One region of the Streptomyces sp. NPDC026301 genome, then DNA from elsewhere that is predicted to be linked to it. Evidence: riboswitches for the same ligand, from Rfam matches in the RefSeq annotation. Region 1 holds a riboswitch; the other holds the start of a gene.
What was found. Region 1 has a riboswitch for S-adenosylmethionine ahead of thrC (threonine synthase). Riboswitches for the same ligand answer to the same signal wherever they lie in the genome.
Positions count from the first base shown of each region.

Region 2: it holds a riboswitch for S-adenosylmethionine, as region 1 does, so the genes downstream of both, ACZ4MH_RS20450 (aminotransferase class V-fold PLP-dependent enzyme) here and thrC (threonine synthase) in region 1, are expected to answer to the same signal.

Region 1 covers NZ_JBVHPN010000005.1:292,139-302,887, reverse strand. Annotated here, with positions in the region: gene ACZ4MH_RS11055 (extracellular solute-binding protein) at 1-64, shown strand, start outside; gene ACZ4MH_RS11050 (DUF3263 domain-containing protein) at 142-387, shown strand; gene otsB (trehalose-phosphatase) at 449-1,327, shown strand; gene ACZ4MH_RS11040 (alpha,alpha-trehalose-phosphate synthase (UDP-forming)) at 1,439-2,923, opposite strand; gene ACZ4MH_RS11035 (glucosyl-3-phosphoglycerate synthase) at 3,012-3,977, opposite strand; SAM riboswitch class I at 4,158-4,316, shown strand; gene thrC (threonine synthase) at 4,334-5,620, shown strand; gene ACZ4MH_RS11025 (MoaD/ThiS family protein) at 5,727-6,005, shown strand; partial or broken gene ACZ4MH_RS11020 (cold-shock protein) at 6,473-6,677, shown strand; gene groL (chaperonin GroEL) at 6,966-8,591, shown strand; gene ACZ4MH_RS11010 (PTS transporter subunit EIIC) at 8,708-10,294, opposite strand; gene murQ (N-acetylmuramic acid 6-phosphate etherase) at 10,378-10,749, opposite strand, start outside.
Region 2 covers NZ_JBVHPN010000011.1:44,354-55,102, forward strand. Annotated here, with positions in the region: gene qcrB (cytochrome bc1 complex cytochrome b subunit) at 1-1,055, shown strand, start outside; gene trpD (anthranilate phosphoribosyltransferase) at 1,214-2,278, shown strand; SAM riboswitch class IV at 2,356-2,472, shown strand; gene ACZ4MH_RS20450 (aminotransferase class V-fold PLP-dependent enzyme) at 2,672-4,078, shown strand; gene ACZ4MH_RS20455 (Lrp/AsnC family transcriptional regulator) at 4,164-4,445, opposite strand; gene ACZ4MH_RS20460 (rhomboid family intramembrane serine protease) at 4,442-5,191, opposite strand; gene ACZ4MH_RS20465 (hypothetical protein) at 5,382-5,621, shown strand; gene ACZ4MH_RS20470 (NYN domain-containing protein) at 5,640-7,010, shown strand; gene ACZ4MH_RS20475 (C40 family peptidase) at 7,326-8,348, shown strand; gene ACZ4MH_RS20480 (C40 family peptidase) at 8,645-9,694, shown strand; gene ACZ4MH_RS20485 (hypothetical protein) at 9,781-10,749, shown strand, end outside.

The sequences.
Region 1 (10,749 bases):
CCCCGCGGCGGTGCTCACCGACATCCAGAACACCGCCAATGAGGCGGACAACGCGACGCAGTGACGCCCGTCGGGCCGCCCCCGCGGCCGCCCGGCCGGGTGATCAGTAGGGATGTCGTACCGCCGGGCTATCGTGGTCGTGTGGTCCCCGAATCGCCGTCCGAGCGGCTGTCAGCGCGCGACGAGGCCGTGCTCGCCGTGGAGCGCCGCTCCTGGGCGGGGCCCGGCGCCAAGGAGCGCGCGATACGCGAGCGGCTCGGCATCTCGCCGACCCGCTACTACCAGCTGCTCAACGCCCTCCTGGACGACCCGCGCGCGCTCGCCCACGACCCCGTGACGGTGAACCGGCTGCGGCGGGTGCGGGAGGAGCGCCGGGCCCGCCGCTGACGGCCCACGGATCGCGGTATGCGCCCCCCGTATGCCCCGCCCCACCGATAGGCTCGGCCCCATGGGCAGCCCCGAGAACCCCCTCGCGCAGCCGAAGACCGAAGCGGGCCGTGCGGGCCTGGCCGGCTTTCTCGCCCGGCCCGCCGACGCCGTCGTCGCGCTCGACTTCGACGGCACCCTCGCCGGCATCGTCCCCGACCCCGAGCAGGCCCGCGCCCACCCCGGCGTCGTCCGGGCGCTCACCCGCCTCGCCCCGCTGCTGCGCTCCGTCGTGGTGATCACCGGCCGCCCGGCGCAGACGGCCGTCCGGCTCGGCGGCTTCGCGGACGTGGCCGGCCTGGACCACCTCGTCGTCCTCGGGCACTACGGCGCGGAGCGCTGGGAGGCCGCCACCGGCCGGATCGAGGCGCCCGCGCCGCCGCCGGGGGTCGCCGCCGCGACCGCCGAGCTGCCCGGCCTCCTGGAGGGCTCCGGAGCCTGGCAGGGCGGGCCGGTCGACACCGCGATCGAGACCAAGGGTGGCCGGGCCGTCGCCGTGCACACCCGCCGCACCGCCGACCCGCAGGGCACCTTCGAGGCGCTGCGCGCGCCGCTGGCCGCGCTCGCCGAGCGGCACGGCCTGATCGTCGAGCCCGGCCGCTTCGTCCTGGAGCTGCGCCCGCCCGGCGTCGACAAGGGCGTCGCGCTCACGTCGTACGTCCGCGAGGTGGGCGCCGGCGCGGTCCTCTACGCGGGCGACGACCTCGGGGACCTGGCCGCCTACGCCGCCGTCGACGCGCTGCGCGCCGAGGGCCTGCCCGGAGTACTGGTGTGCAGCTCGGCAACGGTGGGCGAGGGCGCCGAGGAACTGGCGGCCCACGCCGACCTGGTCGTACCGGGCCCACCCGGGGTCGTGAAACTGCTGACGGGGCTGGCGGAGGCGCTGGCGACGCACGCCTGAGGGCGCGCCCCGCAGGGGCGCAGCCCCAGGGGCGCGGGGAACTGCGCGAGCAACCACAACGGCGGGCCAGCCGGCAACGGACCGCCCGGGGCAGCCCGGAACCGCCCGGCTTCAGCCCCGCAGGTCCCGCAGCTGGTCCAGGAACCACTGCGCCGGCGGCAGCGCCGTCGCCGCCGCCGCCAGCCGCTTCGTGCGCTCCGCGCGCTCGTCCCGCGGCATCGTCAGCCCCGCGTGCAGCGCCTCCGCCGTGCCCCCGATGTCGTACGGATTGATCACCAGCGCGTCCTCCGACAGCTCCGCGCAGGCCCCGGCCTCCCGGGAGAGGACCAGCGCGCAGCCCGCCTCGGACACCACCGGCACCTCCTTCGCGACGAGGTTCATGCCGTCGCGGATGGGGTTGACCAGCGCGACGTCGGCGAGCCGGTAGGCGGCCAGGGAGCGCGCGAAGTCGTCCTTGACGTGCAGCACGACCGGCAGCCAGCCGTCCGTGCCGAACTCGTGGTTGATCTCCTCCGCCAGCCGCCCCACCTCCTCGGTGTACTGCCGGTACACCGCCAGGTCCTGCCGCGAGGGATAGGCGAACGCTATGTGCACCACCCGGCCGCGCCACTCGGGGCGGTCGGTCAGCAGCCGCCGGTACGCCTGGAGGCCGCGCACGATGTTCTTCGACAGCTCCGTGCGGTCCACCCGCACGACCGTCTTCCGCGGCGCGCCGTCCTCCCCGGTACCGATCTGCTCGCGCAGGTCCGCCAACCGCTCGTCGACGTCCGGCTGCCGGGAGCGCTCGCGCAGGAAGTCCGCGTCGGCGCCCAGGCCGTGCACCCCGAGCCGGGTGGTCCGGCCCTCGTACGTGACGCGCAGGCCCGCCTCCCCGTCCCGGGCGACCTCGGCGCCCAGCACCGCGGCGCAGCACTCCGCGAACGCCGCGGCCCAGCGGTGGGTCAGGAACGCCGCCCGGTCGCCGCCCAGGATGCCGCGCAGCACCTCGGCCGCCACGTCGTCCGGCAGCAGCCGGAAGTAGTCCGGCGGCGCCCAAGGGGTGTGCGAGAAGTGGCCGATGCGCAGGTCGGGGCGGCGCTCGCGGAGCAGCCCCGGGACCAGCGTGAGGTGGTAGTCCTGCACGAGGACGGCGGCGCCGGGCGCGGCGGCCGCGGCGAGCGCGTCCGCGAAGGCGGCGTTGTACGCCTCGTACGACGCCCACTGGCCGCGGAAGTCCGCGTCGAACGCCGGCTCCAGCGGCGTCTGGTACAGCAGGTGGTGGATGAACCACAGCACGGAGTTGGCGACGCCGTTGTACGCGTCCGCGAAGACCTCGGGCGCGATGTCCAGCATCCGGACGGACTGCCCGCCGGTGTCGCCGGGGTCCAGCAGTCCGTCGCCGTCGGCGGCGGCCCGGCGCGCCGCCTCCCGGTCGCCGTCGCCGAGCGCGGCGCAGACCCACACGGCCCCGGCGTCCGGGCCGATGGCCGACAGGCCGGAGACCAGCCCGCCGCCGCCGCGTTTGGACGTCAGCGTGCCGTCCTCGCCCAAGGCGTAGGAGACCGGACCGCGGTTGGACGCGACGAGAACCTGGGCACCTGAGCTGGAGGAGACCATGCCGATGACCTAACCCGCCACAGATCCGCTCAAACGTACGGCCGGGAGCGCATCGAGGGCGCAGCCGCACGTCGGGCGCCGCGTCCCCTCATGCCGCGCGCCGTTCCGCGTACTCCGGTATGTCGCGCATCGGCGGCCGCTCCTCGGTGTCCACGTCGGTCGTCCGCGGGACGAAGCCGCCCTCCGCACCGCGGTCGAACTGGGTGAGCCGGGGCCGTACGAGGTGCCCGCGTGCCAGCCGCAGCTGGGCGGTGCGGTAGATGGCCGCTGCCATCCGGCCGAGCGCCTGCCCGTCCTGGTGCCGGTGCTTGCGCACGCCCACGTCGACCTGCGCCAGCGCGTCCAGGCCGACCGTGTGCAGCGCGTCGACCAGCAGGCCCAGTTCGACGCCGTACCCGACGGGGAAGGGCAGCCGCTCCAGCAGCGAACGGCGGGCCGCGTACTCGCCGCCCAGCGGCTGGACGAAACCGGCCAGCTGCGGCCAGTGCAGATTGAGCAGCGGGCGGGCCACCAGCTCGGTGACCCGTCCTCCCTGGCCCCCCTTGGGGCCGCCGGCGCCCTCGCCCAGCGGCCGGTCGTACATCGCCTTCACGAACTGCACCCGCGGCTCGGTCAGCAGCGGCCCGACGATCCCGGACACGAAGTCGGCGGAGAACTCGCGCAGGTCGGCGTCGACGAAGCAGACGATGTCGCCGCTGGTGGCCAGCAGCGAGCGCCACAGCACCTCGCCCTTGCCGGGCACCGTCGCCAGCCGGGGCAGGATCGCGTCGCGGTGCACGACCCGGGCGCCCGCGGCGGCCGCGACCTCGGCCGTGCGGTCGGTGGAGCCGGAGTCCACCACGACCAGCTCGTCGACCAGCGGCACCGCGGCGGACATCAGGTCGCGGCGGATGATCTCCACGATCGTGCCGACCGTGGCTTCCTCGTCGAGCGCCGGCAGCACTACGCTGACCGTCTGCCCCGTACGGCTCTTCGCTGCCAGCAGCTGGTCGAGCGATCGGTCGGCGGCTGACCATGAGCGGCCGGCCAGCCAGCGCTCCACCTCTTCCAGCACGAATCCGTCTCCTTCTGCTACGCGCGTGAGCCATCTTGCTACGCGGTGTGAGCCATCTCGCGGTTCGGACGGCTATCTCAACCGTCCACCCCTTCGGTTACAGTCTTGAACAACGCGGATGACCACCGCATGCCGGGGTCACCGCTGAACAAACGCCTGTGTTTCGTACACAGGCCATACCGCTCATCCAGAGGGGCAGAGGGATACGGCCCGTTGAAGCCCCGGCAACCCTCCAGCCGGTCTTGCCGCCAGGACGCTGATGTCCGCCGCGCGAGGCTCCCGGCTAGGGAAGGTGCCAAATCCGTCTCACGGCGAAGTGCGTCGTGAGGAAGATGAGGAGAAAGGGCCTCGCCTCCATGGCTGTGCAAGCTTCCGAAAGCACCACTTCCGCCGTCACCCTCGGTCCCGCCGCCGCGCTGTCCTGCCGCGAGTGCGGTACGCGCTTCCCGCTCGGTCCGATCTTCGCGTGCCAGGAATGTTTCGGGCCGCTCGAAGTGGCCTACGACCTGCCGAGCGGCGACCCCGAGGGCCTGAGGAAGCAGATCGAGGCCGGTCCGAACAACATCTGGCGGTACGCGCCGCTGCTGCCCGTCCCCGCCGACGTGGCCGACAAGCCCAACCTCAACCCGGGCTTCACCAAGCTGGTCAAGGCCGACCGCCTCGCCGCCGAGCTCGGCGTCACCGGCGGGCTGTACGTGAAGGACGACTCGGGCAACCCGACGCACTCCTTCAAGGACCGCGTCGTGGCGATCGCCGTCGAGGCGGCCCGCGCCTTCGGCTTCACCACCCTGTCCTGCTCCTCCACGGGCAACCTGGCCGGCGCGGTCGGCGCCGCGGCGCGCCGGGCGGGCTTCCGCTCCTGCGTGTTCATCCCGCACGACCTGGAGGCCGGCAAGGTCGTCATGGCCGCGGTCTACGGTGGCGACCTGGTCGGCATCGAGGGCAACTACGACGACGTCAACCGCTTCTGCTCCGAGCTCATCGGCGACCCGCTGGGCGAGGGCTGGGGCTTCGTGAACGTCAACCTCCGCCCGTACTACGGCGAGGGCTCCAAGACGCTCGCGTACGAGATCTGCGAGCAGCTCGGCTGGGAGCTCCCGGACCAGCTGGTCATCCCGATCGCCTCGGGCTCGCAGCTCACGAAGATCGACAAGGGTCTGAAGGAGCTCATCGCGCTGGGCCTGGTCGAGGACAAGCCGTACAAGATCTTCGGTGCCCAGGCCGAGGGCTGCTCGCCGGTCTCGACGGCCTTCAAGGCCGGCCACGACGTCGTACGCCCGCAGAAGCCGAACACCATCGCCAAGTCGCTGGCGATCGGCAACCCGGCGGACGGCCCGTACGTGCTCGACATCGCCCGCCGCACCGGCGGCGCGGTGGAGGACGTCAATGACGAGCAGGTCGTGGACGCGATCAAGCTGCTGGCCCGCACGGAGGGCATCTTCGCGGAGACCGCGGGCGGCGTGACCGTCGGCGTCACCAAGAAGCTCATCGAGAACGGGCAGATCGACCCGGCGAAGTCCCTCGTCGTCCTCAACACCGGCGACGGGCTCAAGACGCTGGACGCCGTGGCGCCGACCACCGGCCCGACCGCGACCATCCGCCCGAGCCTGGACGCGTTCCGCGAGGCCGGCCTCGACAAGTAGTGGGGTTCCGGCGGGCCCGTCGGCGGGCCCGCGCCGCCTCCCCGCTCCGCCGCGCCGCGGAGCCTTTGTACTCGTTTTCCCGGAACCTGGAAGGTAGAAGAACCCCATGAGCGTGAGCGTCCGCATCCCCACCATTCTCCGCACCTACACCGACGGCAAGGCCGAGGTCTCCGCCGAGGGCGCGAACCTCTCCGAGGTCATCGCGGACCTGGAGAAGAACCACACCGGCATCGCGGCCCGCGTCCTGGACGACACCGGCAAGCTGCGCCGCTTCGTGAACGTCTACGTCAACGACGACGACGTGCGCTTCGAGCAGGGGCTGGAGACGCCGACTCCGGACGGCGCCGGCGTTTCGATCATCCCCGCGGTGGCCGGCGGCTGCTGAAAAGCCTCTCGTCGCCCGGCGCACGCCCCTTTGTGCGCCCCGTGTGCGCCCCCTGTGCACCGTCTCGTGGGTGACGGCATACGACTCCTGGAATCGCCCCGTCCGCAGCGAAAGCGGACGGGGCGATTCCATGTCGTTAAAGGCGATACAGTTGAGGTGAATCCTCTTCGCGCGCGTGCCTGACGCATATGAGAACGCGACAAGATGTGCCCAAACTGTGTGCGCATTTTGTCGTGTTGATGAGCTATGCCCGGCCCGGCTTGCCCAGAATTATTGAGACTTCGCCGTAAATCGGCGAATGGTCGTGGGCAGAATTCTCGTCCGATTGACCTGTTGCGCTGGGCATCGGTGCAGATACATTCAGCGGCGGTCGACGCGTTCCGGCGCACACCCTCCTTGGGGGTGAGGTCTGACCCGGGTCCGCGGAGTGCGGTCCTGCGCAAGGGCCAGCAATAGGGGAGTTAGGAATGGCTCAGGGCACCGTCAAGTGGTTCAACGCGGAGAAGGGGTACGGCTTCATCGCGGTCGACGGTGGTGCGGATGTTTTCGTCCACTACAGCGCGATCCAGATGGACGGTTACCGCACCCTTGAGGAAGGTCAGCGGGTCGAGTTCGAGATCTCGCAGGGCCAGAAAGGGGCCGCAGGCGGACATGGTTCGCGTGGCCGGCTGAAGCGCCGACCGACTGCAGCGTACGGAGGCCCGTGTCCCCTGAGGGGGGCACGGGCCTCTCGTTGTGCGCGGGTGCGGAGGCGCTTCTCTGTTCCCAAGCTTGCACTCGGAGGGGTCGAGTGCTAATCATTGGGCTTAGCACTCTCCCAGTGAGAGTGACAGAACTTGGATCGGGTCAGCGAGGTCCGCAGGCCGGGTGGGGCAAGGAACCACACGGCACGCAGACCGTCCGTCGCGGGCGCGGGCGCGGTCCGGAGCAATCCACCCCTGTCCGGGAGGACCACTTCACATGGCCAAGATCATCGCGTTCGACGAGGAGGCACGGCGCGGTCTCGAGCGCGGGATGAACCAGCTCGCCGACGCCGTCAAGGTCACCCTTGGCCCCAAGGGCCGCAACGTCGTCCTTGAGAAGAAGTGGGGCGCCCCCACGATCACCAACGATGGTGTCTCCATCGCCAAGGAGATCGAGCTCGAGGACCCGTACGAGAAGATCGGCGCCGAGCTGGTCAAGGAGGTCGCGAAGAAGACGGACGACGTCGCCGGTGACGGCACGACGACCGCGACCGTCCTGGCCCAGGCCCTGGTCCGCGAAGGCCTGCGCAACGTCGCGGCCGGCGCCAACCCGATGGCTCTGAAGCGCGGCATCGAGCGCGCCGTCGAGGCCGTCTCCGCCGCTCTGCTGGAGCAGGCGAAGGACGTGGAGACCAAGGAGCAGATCGCCTCCACCGCCTCCATCTCCGCCGCCGACACCCAGATCGGCGAGCTCATCGCCGAGGCCATGGACAAGGTCGGCAAGGAAGGCGTCATCACCGTCGAGGAGTCCCAGACCTTCGGTCTGGAGCTCGAGCTCACCGAGGGTATGCGCTTCGACAAGGGCTACATCTCGGCGTACTTCGCCACCGACATGGAGCGTATGGAGGCGTCGCTCGACGACCCGTACATCCTGATCGTCAACTCCAAGATCTCCAACGTGAAGGACCTCCTTCCGCTGCTGGAGAAGGTCATGCAGTCGGGCAAGCCGCTGCTGATCATCGCGGAGGACGTCGAGGGCGAGGCCCTGTCGACCCTGGTCGTCAACAAGATCCGTGGCACCTTCAAGTCCGTCGCCGTGAAGGCCCCGGGCTTCGGTGACCGCCGCAAGGCCATGCTCGGCGACATCGCCATCCTCACCGGTGGCACCGTCATCTCCGAGGAGGTCGGCCTCAAGCTCGAGAACGCCGGTCTGGACCTCCTGGGCCGCGCCCGCAAGGTCGTCATCACCAAGGACGAGACCACCATCGTCGACGGTGCCGGTGACAGCGAGCAGGTTCAGGGCCGCGTCAACCAGATCCGCGCCGAGATCGAGAACTCGGACAGCGACTACGACCGCGAGAAGCTGCAGGAGCGCCTGGCGAAGCTCGCCGGCGGTGTTGCGGTCATCAAGGCCGGTGCCGCGACCGAGGTCGAGCTCAAGGAGCGCAAGCACCGCATCGAGGACGCCGTTCGCAACGCGAAGGCGGCCGTCGAGGAGGGCATCGTCGCCGGCGGTGGCGTCGCCCTGCTGCAGGCTTCCTCGGTCTTCGAGAAGCTCGAGCTCGAGGGTGACGAGGCCACCGGTGCCGCCGCTGTGAAGCTGGCCCTGGAGGCCCCGCTGAAGCAGATCTCCGTCAACGGCGGCCTCGAGGGCGGCGTCGTGGTGGAGAAGGTGCGCAACCTGGCCGTCGGCCACGGTCTGAACGCCGCGACCGGCGAGTACGTCGACATGATCGCCGAGGGCATCATCGACCCCGCCAAGGTCACCCGCTCCGCGCTGCAGAACGCCGCCTCCATCGCGGCGCTCTTCCTCACCACCGAGGCCGTCATCGCCGACAAGCCGGAGAAGGCCGCCGCCGGCGGCGCCCCGGGCGGCATGCCGGGCGGTGACATGGACTTCTGATCCACCCCTTCCGGGAACGGATCAGCTGTTCAGCGCTGTACGGACCAAGGGCGGCACCCCCATCGCGGGGGTGCCGCCCTCGGGCGTTTTCGGCGGTCGGTCGGACGGACGCCGGCTCAGACGGACGCCGGCTCCTTGGCCGGGCCGTGGGTGCCCGGCCGGCCCTCACCCGGGGGCGGGGCCTGCGCCTCCTCGGCGCCCGTGTTCAGGTCGGCGAGCAGCTGCTTGCTGAAGCCGAAGAAGTACGTGGCCAGGAAGCCGACGACATAGCCCGCGAGCAGGCCGACGGCGTAGATGAGGGCCGTGGCGCCCAGGTCGTGGTTGCCCTTGAGGAGGGGGAAGAGCGCCCAGCCGGAGGGGCCGATGGCGGTGGAGCCGACGGCCGTGCCGAGCTGGTTGAACAGGCCGACGAAGGCGCCGCCGAACGCGCCGCCGACGCAGGCGGTGATGAACGGCCGGCCGAGCGGGAGCGAGACGCCGTAGATCAGCGGCTCGCCGACGCCGAGGAAGCCGGCGGGGAGCGCCGACTTGATGGTCGTACGGATCGAGCCGTTGCGCGGCAGCCGGAGGTAGACCGCGATCGCCGCGCCGACCTGGCCCGCGCCCGCCATCGCCAGGATCGGCAGCAGGACGGTGTAGCCCTGCTGCTCGATGAGGGTGGTGTGGATGGGGATGAGGGCCTGGTGGAGGCCGAGCATCACCAGCGGGAGGAAGAGGCCGCCGAGCACGAAGCCGGCGAACGCGCCGCCGTGGGCGAGGAGCCAGTTGGCGGCCGTACCGATCGCGGCGGACACCTCGCCCGCCGCGTACATCAGGCCGAAGATCGTCACCAGGCCGGTGAACAGGACCGTGAGGGTCGGCGTGACGAGCACGTCCAGCGACTCCGGCACCCACTTCCGGCACCATCTCTCGATGTACACGGCCAGTACCGCGGCGCCCAGTGCGCCCAGTACGCCGCCCTGGCCGGGGGAGAGCTTCTGGCCGAAGGCGGTGATGTTCGCGACGCCGGGGAAGACGATGATCGCCGCGACGGCGCCGCCGAGGATCGGTGTGCCGCCGAACTCCTTCGCCGTGTTGAAGCCGACGAACACCGCGATCAGGGCCATGAAGCCGGAGGCGATGGCGGCCAGCGCGGGGACGAGCGTGGGCAGCCAGCCGAGGTTGGTGAGCAGGCCGTTGATGCCGGCGATGATGCCGCAGCCGATGAGGGCGGGGATCAGCGGGACGAAGATGTTCGCGATCCTGCGGAGGAACAGCTTGAAGGGGGTGGCGTTCGCCGCCTTCCGGCGTGCCTTGATGGCGGCGCCCTGAGCGGCCAGCTCGTCGGCGGTGGTGGGGGAGTCGGGGGAGCCGGGCGCCGCGCCGTCCGGGCCGGCGGCCGGGGCGGGCGACGGCCCGTCCGCGCCGGCCGCCCGCTCCTCCTCGACCAGCTCTTCGAAGACGGGCGTGACGCGGGCGACCGTGCCGGGCCCGAGCACGATCTGGTACGTGTCGTCCTCGACCACCCCCATGACGGCCGGCAGCGCCTTGAGCGCGTCGTCCTGGACCAGCGAACGGTCCTTGATGCCGAGGCGGAGCCGGGTCATGCAGTGGGCGATGGAGGTGAGGTTGGCAGCGCCGCCCACGAGGGGCAGGAGCGCGGCGGCGGTGGCGCGGTTCTTGTCCGGGGAGCCGGAGTTCCCCTGGGGAGATGCAGAGGTCATGTGCGAGGCGCTGTTCTGTCGGAGGATGCGCCGCGGGGGCGCGGGGCAGCGGCGCCTCCCCGGGGGAGGAGGGCGCCGGGTGGTCAGCTTTCCTGGGCGGCGGCTTGGAGGGCGGCGCGCAGGTGGCCGCGGGAGTCGGCGAGCAGGCGGGCCGCGGTGGGTCCGTCCACGGAGCCGAGAATGGTCAGGATGGCGTTCTTCACCTCGCCGTCGGTGGCGGCGAGGGCTTCCTCGATCTCCGTGTCGGACGCGCCCGTGGCGAGCGCGACGATGCGCCGCGAACGGGCCCGGAGCTTGTCGTTGGACGCGCGGACGTCGACCATCAGGTTTCCGTAGGTCTTGCCCAGCCGGATCATCGTGATGGTCGAGAGCATGTTGAGGACCAGCTTCTGGGCCGTGCCGGCCTTCAGGCGGGTCGAGCCGGTCAGCAGCTCGGGGCCGACGACGACCTCGAT
Region 2 (10,749 bases), on a different contig from region 1:
ACCTGCAGATGTTCATCTTCGGCGGGGAGTTCCCCGGCCACGACATCATTCCGCGGTTCTTCACGGTGCACGTCCTGCTGCTGCCGGGCATCATGCTCGGCCTGCTGGTGGCGCACCTGATCCTGGTCTTCTACCACAAGCACACGCAGTTCCCGGGTGCCGGCAAGACCGAGAAGAACGTGGTCGGCATGCCGCTGCTGCCGGTCTACATGGCCAAGGCCGGAGGCTTCTTCTTCCTGGTCTTCGGTGTGATCTCGGTGATCGCCGCGATCGCGAGCATCAACCCGGTGTGGGCCATCGGCCCGTACCGTCCGGACCAGGTGTCCACCGGCGCCCAGCCCGACTGGTACATGGGCTTCGCCGAGGGTCTGATCCGCGTCATGCCCGGCTGGGAGTGGAACATCGCGGGCCACTACACCATCAACTTCGGTGTACTGATCCCGATCGTCATCTTCCCGGTGGTGCTGGCGGCCATCGCGGTCTACCCGTTCATCGAGTCCTGGGTCACCGGCGACAAGCGTGAGCACCACCTGCTGGACCGCCCGCGCAACGCCCCGACCCGTACCGGCTTCGGTGTGGCCTGGCTCTTCGCCTACCTGGTCATGCTCGTCGGTGGTGGCAACGACCTGTGGGCCACGCACTTCCACCTGTCGATCAACTCGATCAGCTGGTTCGTCCGGATCGCGTTCTTCGTGGGCCCGGTGCTGTCCTTCATCATCACCAAGCGGATCTGCATGGGTCTGCAGCGGCGCGACCGCGACAAGGTGCTGCACGGACGCGAGTCCGGCATCATCAAGCGGCTGCCGCACGGTGAGTTCATCGAGGTGCACGAGCCGCTCACGCAGGACCAGATGCACGCGCTCACCCAGCACGAGCAGCCCAAGCCGCTGGAGATCGGCCCCGAGGTCGACGAGAACGGCGTCAAGCGCAAGATCAAGCGCTCGCACAAGCTGCGCGCCAAGCTCTCCAAGGGCTTCTACGGCGAGGACAACTACATTCCGAAGCCGACGGTGGAGGAGTACGAGGAGATCACCAGCGGCCACGGCCACCACTGATCTCCGCGGGGCCGCGGTATCGACACCGTGACCCCGAGCACGTAGCAAGGAACGCCACCCAGAGGGCCCTGTCCGCGCACCGGACGGGGCCCTCCGGCGTACCTACGGGCCCGATAGGCTCGCTGTGAAGATTTTTGACTCACCCAGGAGCGTGGACCATGAACGTTGTGACCCCGGATGGCGGCGGCAGCGTGGCGGCCCGCACCTGGCCGGGCGTGCTGAACGCCCTCCTCGAAGGCAGTGACCTCTCCGCCGACTCCACCGAGTGGGCGATGGACCGGATCATGCGCGGCGAGGCCAGCGACGCGCAGATCGCCGGCTTCGCGGTGGCGCTGCGCGCCAAGGGCGAGACGGTCGCGGAGATCTCCGGGCTGGTCAGCGCGATGTACCGGCACGCCAACCTCATCGAGGTGCCGGGCCCCAGCGTGGACATCGTCGGCACCGGCGGCGACGGCGCCAAGACCGTGAACATCTCCACGATGTCCTCGATCGTGGTGGCCGGCACGGGTGCGAAGGTCGTCAAGCACGGCAACCGCGCCGCGTCCTCCGCGAGCGGAGCCTCCGACGTCCTGGAGAAGCTCGGCGTGAACCTGGACCTGTCGCCGCGCCGGGTGGTGGAGGTCGCCGAGGAAGCAGGCATCACCTTCTGTTTCGCGGTGAAGTTCCACCCCTCGCTGCGGCACGTCGCACCCGCCCGCAGCCAGCTGGGCATCCGCACGACCTTCAACGTGCTCGGTCCGCTCACCAACCCGGCCAAGGTCACGGCCCAGGCCACCGGCGTGGCCGATGCCCGGATGGCGCCCATCCTGGCCGGCGTGCTCGCCGAGCGCGGCTCCTCCGCGCTGGTCTTCCGCGGCGACGACGGCCTGGACGAGCTGACGACCACGGCCACCTCCACGGTGTGGGTGGTCCGGGACGGCACCGTGCGCGAGGTGTCCTTCGACCCGCGCGACGTCGGCATCGAGCTGGTGCCGGTGGACGCGCTGCGCGGCGCGGACGCCTCGTACAACGCGGACGTCGCCCGCCGCCTGCTGGCCGGCGAGCCGGGTCCGGTACGGGACGCGGTCCTGCTGAACTCCGCTGCGGCGCTGGTGGCACTGGCCCCGACGGACGCGCCGCTGAACGAGCAGATCGCGGCGGGGATGGCGAAGGCGGCGGAGTCGATCGACTCGGGCGCGGCACGGGCGACGTTGGAGCGCTGGGTGGCTGCTTCGAACGCGTAACGTCCCGCGGCGCGAGGGGGTGTCCGCATCCCGGACACCCCTTGCGGCGTTCCGATCATGTGGCATGATTCTCGGCAGGTCACGAGTGACAGCGATTAGGCCCCGGCTTGCTGTCCGGCAACCCTCCGTCCGTGGCGGGGTGCCCCGGGTGATGACCAGGTCGCAGGCAGCAAGGCCGGCGGCAAGCGCGGATCCCTCGCCAGGGATCCTGGTTATCGAGGGAGCTCTTCCGTGATGCAGCGAATGCGCTAGGGCCTGTAGGCCCCTTTTTCCCAACACCCCGCCTGTGGCGCCCCTCTGTCCGAGGTACCTGTGCGCCCGCGGGTCTTTCCACGCCCTGTGCGTGTCATTCGCCTACTTCGCACATCTCGTGCATCCCCGGGAGACTCCGCCATGTCCGTGCGCCCTGAAACCGCCCTCGCCACCGCCGACACCGCCGACGCCGAGCCCGCCTGCACCGCCGCCGCGCCGCTCCCCGTCCTCGGCAGCGACGTGCGCGTCCCGCTCGTCACCGGCGGCGAGGTCACCTACGCCGCGCTGGACTACGCCGCCAGCGCCCCGGCCCTGCAGCGGGTGTGGGACGACGTGGCCGCGTACGCGCCGTACTACGGGAGCGTGCACCGCGGCGCCGGGTACCTCTCCCAGCTCTCCACCGACCTCTTCGAGAACAGCCGGAAGACGGTCGCGGAGTTCCTCGGCTGCCGGGAGGCGGACCAGGTCGTCTTCACCCGCTCGACGACCGACTCGCTCAACCTGCTGGCCGGCGTGCTCCCCGCGCACACCCGGGTGTTCGTCTTCGAGACCGAGCACCACGCGTCGCTGCTGCCCTGGGAGCAGCGGGCGGACATCGGCGTGACGTACCTCAACGCCCCGCGGACCCCGCAGCAGGCGGTCGACACGCTGGAGCAGGCGCTCGCGGACCGCGAGCCCTACGGCCCGGCGCTGGTGTGCGTGACCGGCGCGTCGAACGTGACCGGTGAGCTGTGGCCGGTGCGCGAGCTGGCCGCCGCGGCGCACGCGCACGGCGCGCGCATCGTGCTGGACGCCGCGCAGCTGGCCCCGCACCACCCGGTGGACATCGCCGAGCTGGACGTGGACTGGGTGGCCTTCTCCGGCCACAAGCTGTACGCGCCCTTCGGGTCCGGCGTGCTGGCCGGCCGCGCCGACTGGCTGCAGGACGCCGAGCCGTACCTGGCCGGCGGCGGCGCGAGCCGCAAGGTCGCGCGGCGCGAGGACGGCGGGGTGCAGGTGGAGTGGCACACCACGGCCGCCCGGCACGAGGCCGGTTCGCCGAACGTGATCGGGGTGTACTCGATCGCCTCCGCGTGCAAGGCGCTGACCGAGGCCGGGTTCGACAACCTGGTCGCGCGGGAGCAGGAGCTGATCGGCACGGTGCGGGCCGGGCTCGCCGAGGTGCCCGAGGTGAAGGTGCTCTCGCTGTTCGGCGACGACGCGCCGCGGGTGGGCGTGCTGTCGTTCGTCGTGGAAGGCTGGAACAGCTCGCACTTCGCCGCCGCGCTGTCCGCGGAGTACGGTATCGGCGTACGGGACGGGCTGTTCTGCGCGCACCCGCTCGTGCGGACGCTGCTGGGCAGTGACCCGCAGGACCCGGGCGAGTGCGGCGCGCCGGACGCCAGGCCGGGGGAGCGGTCGCTGAACGCCATCCGGGTGAGCTTCGGCGCCGGGACGCCGGACGAGCACGTGGAGCGGTTCGTCACGGCGGTGAAGGAGCTCGTGCGGGACGGCGCGCGGTGGTCCTACCGGACCGAGGAGGGGCGCTGCGTCCCGGACCGCGGCTGAGCCGGGCCGGCCTACGGCCGGTGTCCTCAATCGCCGGACGGGCTTGATTTTGCGGCCTGTCCGGCGATGACGTGCGGGCGGTGTTTCAGGCGTCCAGTCCGATCGCGAACGCCGCTTCCAGGTCGTGCTGGGAGTACGTGCGGAACGCGATGTGGGTCTCGGTGGCGGCGACGCCGGGGACCTTGCTGATCCGGCCGGGGATGACGTCGGCCAGTTCGTCGTGCTCGGCCACCCGGACCATCGCGATCAGGTCGTGCGCGCCGGTGACCGAGTAGACCTCGCTGACGCCGTCGAGCGCCGCGATCTTCTCGGCGATCTCCGGGATCTGGTCCACGCTGGTCTTGATGAGCACGATCGAAGTGATCACGGTTGGCTCTCTCCCTCGGTCGGCCGTTCTGTGGGCTCCACCCTACCGGGGAGGCCCGGCGCGGCCTGCGGTGGAGCGGCCGGGACGTGGTAGCGGACCCAGGCGTACAGGAAGCCCAGCAGGAAGCCGACGACGTGGGCCAGGTAGGCGACGCCGGGGCCGTTGACCGCGCGCTGTGCGGCCAGCCACTGCAGCGCGAACCAGAAGAGCAGCACCGCCCAGGCGGGGAAGCGCAGCGGCAGGAAGAAGAGGAACGGGAAGAGGCTGGTCACCCGCGCGCGGGGAAAGAGGTAGAGGAAGGCGCCGAGCACGCCGGAGATCGATCCGGACGCGCCGACCAGGGTCTGGCCCGACTCGGCGTGCGCCGCCGCGTAGCCCATCAGGGCCACGTAACCGGTCAGGACGTAGAAGACCGCGAAGTGCAGCCGGCCCATTCTGGCCTCGGCCATGCCCCCGAAGACGTAGAGGAAGAGCATGTTGCCCAGCAGGTGCAGCCAGCTGCCGTGCACGAAGAGCGCGGTGAGCGGGGTGAGCAGGGCCTTCGGATCGCCGCTCCACAGGTCGCGGGGGATGACGCCCCAGCGGGCGAAGTACGCGCTCTGTGCCTGCAGGAGCGATTCGCCGGTGCCGTGTATCCCGTTCAGCCCCGAGGCCGGGCCGATGACGAACACCACGCAGCAGATGCCGATGAGGACGTTGGTCATACGGGAGAACACGGTCCGCGGGGACGGAAACGAGGCCGACATGAAGTGATCATGGCGTAATAGCCACAAAGGGGACAGAGTGCCTCGCCGTGTTCCGGTACCCGGGCGGGGACGGCACCCGGTCGCCACCAGGCCGTAGGGTTACGGGCAGTACTTTCCGTACTTCCGCAGTCCGACGGCGCACCGCGAGAACCCGCACAACGTACGACGCTTGACGAAAGAGGACGACACAATGGCTGTTCCCCTGCCGACGGCCGAAACCCGGTGGCGCTGCACCCTGTGTGGCAACCTCACGCGTTTCGACGTGACCCGCCAGTCCAAGGTGGTGGAGTACGTCCACCTCGACCTGGCCGGCGAGCCCAAGGTCGAGGAGCGCGAGGTGCTCAGTGAGAGCATCGAGTCCGTCCGCTGCCGCTGGTGCAACGCGGTCGACCAGATCGAGCTGGTGGACCGCCCCGGCGCGGACGTCTGAGATCGGAGCGGTGCAGCAGTGGTGGAGCGTCCAGCAGGGCATGAGGGGGAAGAGCGCGATCCGGAGGCCGGTGCGGCCGACGAAGTGCTCGACCGTCCCCTGCCCGAGGGCGTGCGGCGCCGTGTCGTGGCGCTCACCGCGGAGTCCTTCGGCGGCCTGACGGTCGCCGAACTCCCGCCACCTCTGCGCCAGTACGCCCGCTTCACACCCTCCCGGCGGGTGAAATTCGCGGGCAACGCGATGGCCGCGTCGCTGGAGAGCGATCCGGTCTTCCGGCAGCGGATCGCGGCCCGGCTGCGCGAGACCCAGGCCGAACTGGCCGAAGCCCTGCAGCAGGGCACCCCGCCCGCCGCCGCCGACCCGATGGATGTCGCGGCGGCGGCCTACGTTCTGCGCCCGCCGGGCTGGGCGAAGCTGGTCGCCGCCGTGGGCGAGGAGGTCCGGCGCGCGGACGAGCAGCGGGCCGGCGAGGAGGCCGAGCGGGAGCTCGCCCGGCTGCGGGAGGAGCTGGCCGAGGCGCGGGCGGCGTCCCGCGCGGAGGCCGACCGGGCGAGAGGCGAGCTCGAAGCGGCGCGCAAGGAGAACGACGCGCTGCAGCGCAAGCTGCGCAGCGCGCTCAGCGACGTGAAGCGCGCGCAGGCCGCGGCGCGCAAGGCGGAGGACGAGACCGAGTCGCTGCGCTCCGCCGCGGCCACGGACAAGGCGACCAGCGACAGCGAGATGCGCCGGCTCAAGGCCCGGGTCGCGGAGGCGGAGTCGGCGCTCGAAGCGGGGCGCCGCGCCGCGCGGGAGGGGCGCAGCGTCGAGGACATGCGCCTGCGACTGCTCCTGGACACCGTCCTGGACGCGGCGCAGGGTCTCCGCCGCGAACTGGCGCTGCCGCCGGCCAATGTGCACCCCGCCGACACGGTCGACGCGGTCGAGCCGGGCCGGATGACCCCGAAGGACGTCGCGGCGCGCGCCCTGTCCGACATGGACCCGGCGCTGCTGGACCAGCTCCTGGCGCTGCCGCAGGCCCACCTCGTGGTGGACGGCTACAACGTCACCAAGACCGGCTATCCGACGATGCCGTTGGACAAGCAGCGGCTGCGGCTGCTGGGCGGGCTGGCCGTGCTGGCCGCGCAGACCGGCGCCGAGATGACATGTGTCTTCGACGGCGCCGAGCTGGCCGCGCCGGTACTGCTCGCCCCACCGCGGGGCGTACGGGTTCTTTTCAGCAAACCGGGCGTAACGGCCGATGAGTTGATTCGTCAGCTGGTACGGGCCGAACCGCCCGGCCGCCCCGTCGTGGTGGTCTCCACCGACCGCGAAGTGGCCGACGGCGTGGCGAAGGCGGGGGCCCGCCCGGTGGCATCGGCCCTTCTTCTCAAGCGACTTGCCCGTACCTGAACGGGCGTCGGGCGTGGTGCGGAAGGTGTGGGATAGAACACTCCGCAGCCCTTCAGGCGGTCTCGGAGCGTCAGTTACCTGCTACGGGCGGTGCCACATTGGTAAAGGATGCGCGTGTGGCCAAGTTTTTTCCCGTGAAGATTTGAAGCGATCACAACTCGGTTACTAAGGTCAGGCCCGAGCCTTCATGCAGTTGATCATCCAACCGGGATGAACAGTGAAGGAACCGCCGAGTCCGCGGCGTTCACGCGGAGCCGGGGATCCCAGTTCCCCCACCACCCGGTAGGCGGCTGAAGGAAGAAGGAGCTCGCCCCCGTGGCGTCCCACCGTCGACCCAAGCAGCCGAGCCGCACGCGCGTCACCGTGTTCACCGCGACCGCCGCCGCTGCGGTCGCCCTGTCCTCCCAGGCCGCCCAGGCCGCGCCGAAGCAGACCAAGGAAGAAGTCAAGTCCGAGGTCGACAAGCTCTACGAGCAGGCGGAGCAGGCCACCGAGAAGTACAACGGTGCCAAGGAGGACCAGCAGAAGCTGCAGAAGGAGGTCGACCGCCTCCAGGACAAGGTCGCCCGTGGCCAGGAAGACCTGAACAAGCTCCGCAAGGGCATCGGCACGGTGGCCTCGGGCCAGTACCGCAGCGGAAGCATCGACCCCTCGGTGCAGCTCTTCCTCTCCGGCGACCCGGACACCTATCTGGAGAAGGCCTCCACGCTCGACCAGTTGAGCGGCAAGCAGGCCTCGCAGCTGAAGGTCATCGCGGACAAGCAGCGCACCCTGTCCCAGGAGCGCGAAGAGGCCGCCGGCAAGATCAAGGACCTCTCCGACACCCGTAAGGCGCTGGGTGACAAGAAGGACGAGATCCAGGGCAAGCTCGCCAAGGCGCAGAAGCTGCTCAACACCCTCACCGCCAAGGAGCGCGCGGCGCTCCAGGCCAAGGAGGAGCGCGCCAACCGCGCCAACAGCCGGGTCGACCTCGGCAGCGCCGTCCCCAGCTCGCAGCGGGCCGCCGCGGCCCTCGCCGCCGCGAAGACGAAGATAGGCTCGCCCTACGTCTGGGGCGCCACCGGCCCGTCCTCCTTCGACTGCTCGGGCCTGACCTCCTGGGCGTACCAGCAGGCCGGCCAGTCGCTGCCGCGCACCTCGCAGGAGCAGGCGACCGCCGGCACCCAGATCGGCCGCGGCCAGCTCAAGCCCGGCGACCTGGTGCTCTTCTACAGCGACCTGCACCACATCGGCCTGTACGCGGGCAACGGCCAGGTGCTGCACGCGCCGAAGCCGGGCGCCGCGGTGCGCTTCGAGTCGATGGACAACATGCCCTTCATGTACGGCGTCCGCGTCTGACATGTACGGCGTCCGCGTCTGACGCGCTACGCGGCCGACGCTGCGTGACGACGGGCGGCTCCGACACGCCGGAAACGTCCGAACGTGCCGCCCGATCGGGGGAATTGCGGCAGCCGCCCCTGACTTACCGCCTCGCCGGTGACCTGCACAGTCACCGGCGAGGCGGATTTTTGTGCGGGTTCGGAGGTCTTTGGCCGGGGTGTACCGGCGCGATTACTGTCTGCCCTCGCAGCCGCCGGACACGGACCGCCCGCCCCGGGCGGCAGGGGCTGCACGGGAAGGGAGTGCGGCCTCACGTGGCGTCCCACCGCCGTTCCTCGCCGGCCGGCCCGCAGGGCCCGGCACGGATCACGCTGATGTCGGCCGCCGCCGCGGCCACCGCCGCCGCGCTGACCGCGGTCCCGGCGACCGCCGACCCCGGTACCGGCACCGGCCGCACCGCGAGCCACGCGCAGCTCACCTCGCGCGTCGACGCGCTCTACGCCCGCGCTGAACGGGCCACCGAGCGGTACAACGGCGCCAAGGAACGCACCGCCGAGCTGCGCGACCAGGTGGCGGTACTCCAGGACCGCGCGGCCCGCGCCCAGGAACGCGTGAACCGCCTGCACGACCGGCTCGGCGCGATGGCCGCCGCCCAGTACCGCTCCGGCGGCGTGGACCCCTCGCTCGCCCTGATGCTCTCCGCGCGCCCCGCCGACTACCTCGACAAGGCGCAGACCCTGAACCGGCTCGGCACCGCCCAGGCCGGACGGCTGAACCGGCTGGTGGACGCCGAGCGGGTGCTGCAGCGCGAGCGCCGGGAGGCCGCCGGCCGGCTGGCCCGGCTGGAGGAGGCCCGGCGCGCCGTCGCCCGCCACAAGCACGCCGTCGAGCGGAAACTCGGCGCGGCCCGGCAGCTGCTCGCCTCCCTGCCCGCGCGCGACCGGGCGGCCTACGCCCGCGCCTCGCGCGGCGCCCGCGACGGTGTGCTCCCGGAGCTCACCGAACTCTCGGGGCTCTCCGGCCGGTCCGCGCTCGCGGTGGCCGCGGCCCGCTCGGCGGTCGGCGCCCCGTACGTCTGGGGCGCCTCGGGCCCGCGCTCCTTCGACTGCTCCGGGCTGATGCAGTGGGCGTACGCCAGAGCTGGGGTCTCCCTGCCGCGCACCTCGCAGGCGCAGCGGTACGCCGGACGCCAGGTCCCGCTGTCCCAGGCCCGCCCCGGCGACCTCGTCATCTACCGCTCCGACGCCAGCCACGTCGCGATGTACGTGGGCAACGGGCAGGTCGTGCACGCGCCGCACCCGGGCGCGCAGGTGCGGTACGACCCGGTCGGCATGATGCCGGTGTCCGGGGTGACCCGGGTCTGAGGCCGGTCCCACCGGAAGCGGCTGACGAGCGTCCGAATGTTGTCCGCCGGTATCCGCTCACGCGTACGATTCGGCGCGTGGTGGAAATGCGGCGGCCGTACCGGCGGCACACGGCGGTGACCTGGGCGGCGGCCTGTCTGGCCCTGCTGCTCGCGGTGCTCACGGGCTGCGGCGGCCCCTCCCGCGAAGTGACCGACAGTACGGCCGTGCGGCAGGTGCTGGACGCTCGCGCCGCCGCCGTCCGCGACCGGGACGAAGGCGCCTTCCTCGCCTCGGTGGACCCGGCGGCGGACGGCTTCCGGGACCGGCAGCGGGCGATGTTCGCGAACCTGCGTGGCGTGCCGCTCGCCGACTGGCGCTACCGCCTCGTGCGCACCGGCGCCTTCCCGCTCCCCGCCGCGGCGGGCGGCGGCCCCCGCGTCGCCGCCGAGGTCCGGCTCCGCTACCGCCTCGCCGGATACGACACCGCGCCCGTCACGGCCGTCCAGTACCTCACCCTCACCCGGCGCGACGGCCACTGGCGGATCACCTCGGACACCGACGGCGCGCCGAACGGCAAGCGGACGGCGCGTCAGCTGTGGGACCAGGGCCGGGTCCGGCTCGTGCGCGGCGAGCGCAGCCTGGTGCTGGGCACCGGGCAGTCCGCGGCGCGGCTGCGCGAGCTGGCCCGGCGCACGGACGCCGCGGTGCCGGCCGTCGCGGACGCCTGGCCGGGCCGCTGGTCGCGCAAGGTGGTGGTCGAGGCGCCGGACTCGGTGCGCCGCATGGCCGAGCTGCTGGGCTCCTCGGACGACTCCGCGTACACGGGGATCGCGGCCGTCACCACGGGCGAGGCGGGCGCCTCGAACCGGGCACCGGCGGACCGGGTGATCGTGAACCCGCAGGCGTACGGGGAGCTGAGCGACCTCGGCCGCCGCATCGTCCTCACCCACGAGACGACCCACGTCGCCACGCGTGCCGTGACGACGGCCGCCACCCCGCTGTGGCTCTCCGAGGGCTTCGCCGACTGGACCGCCTACCGCACGGCACGGCGCACGCCGCGCGCCGCCGCACCG